2 regions of the Kitasatospora sp. NPDC018619 genome follow, and region 1 is predicted to be linked to the other one. Evidence: riboswitches for the same ligand, from Rfam matches in the RefSeq annotation. Region 1 holds a riboswitch; the other holds the start of a gene.
The links. A riboswitch is a leader RNA that binds a small molecule or an ion and turns the genes downstream of it on or off. The one in region 1 is predicted to bind cobalamin.
Positions count from the first base shown of each region.

Region 1 (4,202 bases):
GTGGCGATCAGCACCCAGCGGGTGCGCTCGACGTGGACGCCGAGGGAGCGGGCGGCCGTCTCCCCGAAGGCGAAGGCGTCCAGGTCGCGGGCCGAGGCGGCCAGCACCGTGACACCGGCCAGCGCGACCGCGACCAGGAAGACGGCGGTGGGCCAGCGCACGCCGGCGACCGAGCCCAGCGTCCACTCCATGACCCCGCGCGCGGCGTCGCGGTCCCCGAGGACCAGCACGACGAAGGAGGTGTACGCCCCGCAGGCCTGACCCACCGCGATGCCGGCGAGCACCGTCCGGGCGGTCGGCAGCGACCGGCCGCGGGCACCGGCCAGCACCAGGACGACGACGGCGGCGAGCAGCGCACCGGCGAAGGCCGCCGTCGAGACCGCGCCGGTGCCCACGGCGCCGGACACGCCGACGCCGAGGACGATCACGGTGACCGCCCCGGCGGCCGCGCCGTCCGAGATCCCGAGCAGGAAGGGATCGGCCAGGTCGTTCCCGGTCAGCGTCTGCAGCACCGCACCGCAGACCGCGAGGCCGGCGCCGGTGGCCGCCGCGCCCAGGACCCGGGGCAGCCGCAACTGCCAGACGATCCGGTCGTCCAGCAGGGTGACCTGCGGGTCGCCCAGGCCGAGGCGGCGCGCCACGACGTCGATCACCGTCCGGACGGGTTCGGGGTGCGAGCCCACGGTGAGGCCGAGGAGCACGGTGGCCAGCAGCAGGGCCGCCCCGACGGCCAGGGCCGCCGTCGCGCGGCCCGGACCGCGGCGCCGCAGGCCCGGACCGGGAGGCCGTGGCGCAGGGTCGGGAGGCCGCAGGCCCGGACCACGGGAGCGCAGGGCCGGGCGGGGTGCGGCGGTCATGAGGCCGGCCGCAGTCGGCCGAGCCCCGCGGACACCCGGGCGGCTCCATCGGCGAGCAGCACGCCCGGGGTCGACTCCGAGAACGGCACCACCACGAAGGCCTTGCGCCGCACGGCGGTGAGCCCGCTCAGCACCGGGTCGTGCTCCAGGTACTCGATCTTGGACTGGGCGGTGTCCCAGCCGGCGTCCGCGAGCACGATCGCGTCCGGGTCCGCCGCGACGACCTTCTCCCAGCTCACGTTCTGCCAGCCGCCCGGCAGGTCCCCGAAGACGTTGCGGGCCCCCACGGCGTCGAGCACGAGCTGCGGGCCGCCGTGGCCCGCGCCGACGAACGGCGCCCTGGTGTCCGAGTCGAACCACAGGACCTTCAGGCCCCTGCCCGCGGCCGTCGCCGTGAGCCCGGCCAGCTGCTGCTCCTGCTCCCGCCGGATCGCGGCGGCCCGCTCCGGGACTCCGAAGGCCCGGGCGACGTCGTCCAGTTCGCCCCACACCGCCGACCAGGTCGTCGGTGGCACCAGGCTTCTGTCCGAGCAGCCGAACGGGGACAGGTAGGACGCGATGCCCTGGCCGCGCAGCTCCTCACGGGTGCCCGCGACCTTGCCGGTGAACGCGCTGGAGTAGGAGGCGTACAGGAAGTCGGGGCGGGCCGCGAGGAGCTTCTCCTTCGTCGGGTAGTCCCTGGAGAGCACCGGGACGGAGTCGTAGGCCGCCTGCCACTTCTCCGGGACGGCGTCGTCGAGGTAGGCGGTGCCGGCCATGCGGGCCTCCAGCCCGAGGGCCAGCGCCACCTCCGTCGCCCCCTGGTTGAGCGTCACCAGCCGGTCGGGCGGCGCGCCGACCGTCACGGTCGTCCCGCAGTTGTCCAGGCTGACCGGCGCGGCACCGCCCGTCGGCCCGCCGGACGCGAGGGGCGCGGGGGCGCCCGCACAGGCTCCGAGCACACCGGTGAGCAGGAGGACCGCGAGCGCCCGGCCGGCCCGTACCGGACCTCCGGGGCGAACGGTGCACAGGGGTGGAAACGGGTACGGCAGAGCGCTGGGCACGTGTTCTCCAAGACCCTCGTGGAACATGGCGCGCCGTGGCCGGTCTCCTGGCTTCCGCATCGACGCGCCGCGACCGACCTTCCCGGGCGGCTGTTCCAGCCCGCCCAGTGGCCCTGACCGCTGGGGGAGCCGGTCAGCGAGGGCCGCGGTACTCCGCGGCAACAGTGGCGAGGGCCGCACCGGACTCCGACCGGTTTCCCGAACACCACGGCGATCGAAAGGTACCAGGCGCGGTCAGGACCGGTACCGGCCACCTGGTGGGGGCGACCGGTCGGACGCTGCGCCGGTCGGCGGCGGGACGGCCGGGGCCCGGTGCCCGCCGGGTGGTCGGGGCCGGGTGGGTCCGGGGGCGGAGCCGTCGGATCGGGGCGCGCGGGCGGGCCGGTCGGGCGATGCGGGCCGGGGCTTGCCAACTCCTGCCGCCGGAGCCGGAGTTCGAGGGGATCCGGGTCGCCGACCGGGCGGGGGTATGGAGAAAATATAGCGGCGGGCGGTGGTGTCGGGGCATGAATCGACACACGAGTATCAACCGCGCCCTGGCCACCACGGCGGTGGCGCTCGGAGCCGCGCTGTCCCTGGGTGTCGGGCCGGCGGTGGCCGCGACGGACGCCTCGGGGTGGGGCCAGCTGCCCCTGGCGCCCAAGGGGAGCATCACGAAGATGGCCGCGGTCGGCACCGACACGGTGTTCGCGAGCACCCAGTGGGACTGCTCGATGTCCGGCGAGTCGTGGACCTGCGGGCAGACGTGGCAGCTGAAGGGCACCACCTGGAGCCAGTTCAAGCTTCCCGCCCAGCTGTCCGGTACGCCCACCGTCGCCGGGACGGGCGCGGGCGACACCTGGTTCCTCGGGTCGGGGACGGCCGCGCAGGCCTTCCACTGGGACGGGACGGCCTGGGTCGACCGCAGCCCCAGCCCGGCGGTGGCGGGCTACGACGCCCGGGACGCGGTGGCGCTGTCGGCCACCAGCGCGTGGTCCGTCGGAACCACCACCACCAACTACGACCACCGCACCGACACGGCCACCGTGGGCCGGTGGAACGGGACCAGGTGGACGGTCAGCAAGCTGCCGGCGCCGACCGGGAGGACCACCACCCTCAACTCGGTGTCGGCCGCGGCGGAGAACGACGTCTGGGCCTCCGGCGAGCAGTGCAGGGACACCGGCAACGACCGCTGCCAGCCCTACCTGGCGCACTGGGACGGCACCGCGTGGTCGCAGGTGGCCGTGCCGGACTCCTCGCCGCGGAGCCTGACGAACACCCGGGTGGTCAGCCGCGGCGGCGAGGTCTTCGTCGGCGGCCGGGAGACCGACCTGACCACCCGGACCCAGCCGGACCGCATCGTGGCCCTGCACTGGGACGGCGCGGCCTGGACCAGGAGCGTCCTGCCGGTGACCGTCTCGGCCGACGGCTGGTACAGCTACCTCAACGGGCTCGTGTACCGCGGCACCGAGGTGTTCGCGGCCGTCTCGCACACCGCGAACGAGGGGGTGCTGCGCTGGAACGGCCAGGCCTGGGAGCCGTACGCCGGTCCGCTGACGACGACGCCGACCGTCACCGCGCTGGTCCCCACCGTCGACGGGCGGGTGCTCGCCGCCGGGAACGGGACCGACGCGAGCGGTGCCCACGACTTCCTGTCGTACCTGCCCGCCACCGCGCCGGTGAAGTGAGCCGGAAGGCCCGGAAGGGCTGATCCCGGCGGAGGACCGGGCCGGGGGGGGCCCCCCCCCCGGGGGGGGCCCCCCCCCCCCCCCCGCCCCCCCCCCCCCCCCCGCCGGGGGGGGGGGCGGCCCCCCCCCCCCCCCCCCCCCCGCCCCCCCCCGGCGGCGCTCAGGCCCGCGCCCCGGCCGCCGGGGGGGCCGCCCGGGGGGGGGGGGGGGGGGCCCCCCCCCCCCGGGGGGGCCCCCCCGGCCCGTCCGTCCGGAGCCCGCGCCCGGGCGGGCGGGTTCGGCCGGATCACGGCCCCGCCCGACCCGCGGCCCGACCCGCGGCCCGGGCGCCGCCCCGCCGACGCACCCCGCGCGCGCGGCGCGAGGAGCAGGCCGACATGATGACCCGACAGACCTACCGAAGGACGGACATGCCCTCGCAAGAGAAGCCGACGCCCGGGCGGCGGACGGCGACCGTACTGCTCTGCTGCGCAGCCGCGTTGATCCCCTGGATCGTCTACCTCGCCGTCACCATGGGCGCGGGCGAGTACACGGTGCGGCGCTGGGGCGTGGCCTGGGTGGGGCTGGACGTGGCCGAGGTGCTCGGGCTGGTGGCGGTCGCGCTGCTGGCCCGGCGGCGCGACGTGCGGACCTCC
Region 1 is NZ_JBISAI010000005.1:338,151-342,352, forward strand. Features, by position in the region: gene ACH5AR_RS10600 (FecCD family ABC transporter permease) at 1-857, opposite strand, end outside; gene ACH5AR_RS10605 (ABC transporter substrate-binding protein) at 854-1,798, opposite strand; cobalamin riboswitch at 1,920-2,125, opposite strand; gene ACH5AR_RS10610 (hypothetical protein) at 2,407-3,567, shown strand; gene ACH5AR_RS10615 (hypothetical protein) at 3,978-4,202, shown strand, end outside.

Region 2 (4,202 bases), on a different contig from region 1:
CCGACCCGGCAGCCGTCCAGGCCCTGCCCGCGGCCGTCGGAGACGAACGGCTCCCCGCCCTCGACCGCGACCACCCCGTGGTGGATCTCGTAGCCCTCGACCCGCTGCCCGTACGCCTCGCCGACCGGCCGCGCCAGCACCTTCCCGGCGCCGAACCGCACGTGCGTCGGCAGCAGCCCGAGGCCCTCGACGGCGCCCGCCTTCGACTCGACCTCGTCCACGATCGAGTGCGCGAGCATCTGGTAGCCGCCGCAGACGCCGAGGACCGGCAGCCCGGCCGCGGCCCGCGCCGCGAGCGCCGGCGCCAGGCCGCGCTCGCGCAGCCAGGCGAGGTCGGCGACGGTGGCCCGGGTGCCGGGCAGCACCACCAGGTCGGCGTCGGCCAGCTCCTCGGGCCTGGTCGCCCAGCGCACCAGCACGCCCGGCTCCTGGGCGAGCGCGTCCACGTCGGTGAAGTTGGACAGGCGGGGGAAGCGCACCACGGCCACCCGCAGCACGTCCGCGCCGAGCGGCCCGGGCCCGTCCGCCCGGTCCACCACCGTGGACAGGTCCAGCGAGTCCTCGGCGTCCAGCCAGAGCCCGGGCAGCATCGGCAGGGTGCCCAGCACCGGACGGCCGGTCAGCCCGTGCAGCATCTCCAGGCCGGGCGCCAGCAGCCGTGCGTCGCCGCGGAACTTGTTGACGAACCAGCCCGCCACGTGCCGCTGGTCCTCGGCGGACAGCAGCGCCAGCGTCCCGTACATCGCCGCGAAGACCCCGCCGCGGTCGATGTCCCCGACCACCACCACCGGCAGGGCGGCGGCCGTGGCCAGGCCCATGTTGGCGATGTCGCGGTCGCGCAGGTTGATCTCGGCGGGCGAGCCCGCGCCCTCGCAGACCACCACGTCGTAGCGGCGGCGCAGGTCCGCCAGGCACTCCAGGGCGCGCTCCAGCAGGACGGGCTTGCGCTCGCGGTAGTCCAGCGCGCCCACCTCGGCCACCGGGCGGCCGAGCAGCACCACCTGGCTGCGGCCGTCCGCGCCCGGCTTCAGCAGCACCGGGTTCATCGCGGCCTCCGGCTCCACCCGGGCCGCCTGCGCCTGCATCGCCTGGGCGCGGCCGATCTCCGCGCCGTCGGCGGTGACGAAGGAGTTGAGCGACATGTTCTGTGCCTTGAACGGCGCGACCCGCACGCCCCGGCGGGCGAGCCAGCGGCAGATGCCGGCCGTCACCACGCTCTTGCCCGCGTCCGAGGTCGTCCCCGCGACCAGCAGCGCGTTGCTCATGCCCGTCCCCTCTTCCCCAGCAGTGCCCGCAGCAGGACGTGCCCCGCGACCGTCGTACCCAGCGCCAGCGCGCCCACCCGCCGGGAGAGCGCGCAGGCCCGCTCGATGTCGTCCACCGTCACCGGCCGCAGCTCCGCGCCCAGCACGGGCCGGTCCTCCACCCGGTCGCCGTACCGCAGCCGCCCGCCCAGCCGGACGCCCACCGCGCCGGCGAAGGCCGCCTCGGCCTGGCCGGCGTTCGGGCTCGGGTGCGCGGAGCCGTCGCGCCGCCAGACCCGCCAGGCCGTCCGGGGCTCGGGCGCGGCGGCCACCGTCAGCAGCGCCGTCAGCCGGGCGCCCGGCCAGCCCGCCAGGTCGTCCAGCCGGGCCGAGGCCCAGCCGAACCGGGCGTAGCGGGGCGAGCGGTGGCCCACCATGGCGTCCAGGGTGTTCACGGCGCGGAAGGCCAGCAGGCCGGGGGTGCCGGCCAGGGCGCCCCAGACCAGCGCGTTCACGACGGCGTCGGCGGTGTTCTCGGCGACCGACTCGACCACCGCCCGGGCGATCTGCGGCCCGTCCAGCGCGCTCGGGTCCCGCCCGCACAGGTGCGGCAGGCGGTCCCGGGCGGCCGCGAGGTCCCCGGCGGCCAGCGAGCGGCCGACGGCACGCGCCTCCCGGGTCAGCGAGGTGCCGCCGAGCACCGTCCAGGTCGCGGCCGCGGCCAGCGCGGCCCGGCCCAGGGGGCGGCGGCCCACCGTGCGGTCCAGGGCGAGCGCGCCCGCCGCGACCGCGCCCACGCACAGCGCGGTGTACCCGGCCCCGGCGGCGCGGTCGTCGCGCCACAGCCGCTGCTCCAGGCGGGTCGCGGCGCTGCCGAAGACGGCCACCGGGTGGCCCCGTCGGGGGTCGGCGAAGCGGGCGTCGGCGGCGTGGCCCGCGACGGCGCCGAGCGCGAACGCGGCGGCGCGGGCCAGCGGGTGCGGGGCGGGGGAGGGCGTGCGCGCGGTCATCGGCCGCACGGCGGACGGCAGCTCGGAGTCCGGCGGGGCGGGGCAGCCTGCATCGCGTGCGTGTCCTCACTCAGGGTCCGCGCCCTGGCTCGACGTGACGGGGGCGAGAGTCTCCTGGCTTCCGGGTCGAACGCACACCCGGAGCCTTCCAGCGGCCGTCGACGGCCGCCGTGGCGATGTTCCGAGCGTGCTCCCCGGTGACAGTGGCGGGACCGCGCCGGACTTCCACCGGCTTCCTCTCCATGCCTCCGTTTGGCCCCAGGATCCCATCACGGGCCCGAACCGGGAGTCAACCGAGGTCACGGAGGGGTTGGTCACACGCGGGCGCCGGCGGCGCCGGCACTCCCGCCCACCGCTCCTGGCGCTCCCTCAGCACCGTGCCGGGCATCCTCTCGGCACCGCCCCGGCATCCCCCCGGCGCCGCCGGGTAGCCGCCCGGGTGACCCGGACGGCCCAGTCCGGTGGCCGGGCGGGCCGGGCGCCGGTGGACTGGTGCTCGAACACCGTCCGGTCCGTGCACAACGGATCCGTGAGCAACAGAGCGGGGAGCGAGATGCGTTGGGGAACCGCCGCCGTCGTGGCGGCCGCCGCGGTCGGGGCCGCCGCGCTGGTGGTGGGCCGCCGGGCCTCCGAGCGGATGGTCCGTCCGGAGGCCGCCGTCCAGGAGTCCGGGCCGGTGCTGGTCCGCGGCCTGGCCCCCGGCCGGGTCACCTTCACCCGGGCCCCCGAGAGCCTGCGGCCCGGCCGCTGGGCGGTCGAGTGGGCGGACGGCGGGCACGCGGTGGTCGAGGAGGTCCTGGGCGGCGACGAGCAGGGCGTCACCCGCCGCCTGGTGCGCGCCGACCGCGGCACCCTCACCCCCGGCACCGAGGTCCGCTTCACCCCCCGGGTCCACCGCGGCAACCCGACCGAGGCGCTCGGCCTCGCCTTCGCCGAGACCGCCGCCGACGGCGAGCTGGGCCCGATGCCGGCCTGGCAGCTGGACGGCACGCGCGGGACCTGGGTCGTCCTGGTGCACGGCCCCGGAGCCGACCGCGAACAGGCCCTCCCGGTGCTCCCGGTCCTCGACCGGCTCGGCCTGCCCGCCCTGGTCGTCACCTACCGCGGCGACCACGGCGCCCCCGCCTCCCCGGACGGGCTCAGCCACTTCGGCGAGACCGAGTGGCGCGACGTCGAGGCGGCGGTACGACTGGCGCTCGACAGCGGCGCGGGCAAGGTGATCCTGTACGGCTGGTCCGTCGGCGCGACCGCCGTCCTGCAGACCGTGGCCCGCTCCGTCTGGGCGCCCGCCGTCCGCGGCCTGGTCCTCGACTCGCCCGTGCTCGACCTGTCGGCCTCCGCCCGCCGGGACGCCGCCCGGGCCGGCTTCCCGGGCGTCGCCGCCGAACTCGGCGCCCTCGCCGCCGAGGGCCGCACCGGCGTGGACCTCGCCGACTTCGGCCGCATCGCGGAGGGCACCGACCTGCGGGTGCCGACCCTGCTGCTGGCCGGGCGGGAGGACCGGATCGCGCCCTTCGGCACCGCCGAGAAACTGGCCGCCGCCCGCCGGGACGTGGTGAGCCTCCAGGCCTTCCCGGGCGCCGACCACGCGACCCTGTGGAACTCCGCCCCCGACCGCTACGCCGAACTCCTCCGGCGCTGGCTCACGCCGCTGTTGTAGCGGCGCACCGCCGGTGGCGGCCCCCCTCCCCGTGCGGGCATTTCCGGCCGGTCCGCGCGGGGCCGTGCCGTGCTTTCCCGGTGGCTTTCCGTCCGTGGACCGCCCGCGAAAGCCGGCCGCGAAGCCATCCGCGTATACCGGGCACGAAAACCGTCCGCGAATGAACGTTTCCCCCCTTTCCTTCGGGGGCGCGCGGACGGCCGGTCCGGCCGGGGCCCCGGCGACGGGCACCCCCCGGCGCCGCCCGCCATCCGTCCGGATTCGGGCTGGACACTCCCGAGGAGCTCC
Region 2 is NZ_JBISAI010000007.1:75,261-79,462, reverse strand. Features, by position in the region: gene ACH5AR_RS12985 (cobyric acid synthase) at 1-1,265, opposite strand, end outside; gene ACH5AR_RS12980 (cobalamin biosynthesis protein) at 1,262-2,254, opposite strand; cobalamin riboswitch at 2,362-2,494, opposite strand; gene ACH5AR_RS12975 (alpha/beta hydrolase) at 2,808-3,914, shown strand.
Region 2: linked by a shared signal. The riboswitch ahead of ACH5AR_RS12980 (cobalamin biosynthesis protein) and the one ahead of ACH5AR_RS10605 (ABC transporter substrate-binding protein) in region 1 are both predicted to bind cobalamin.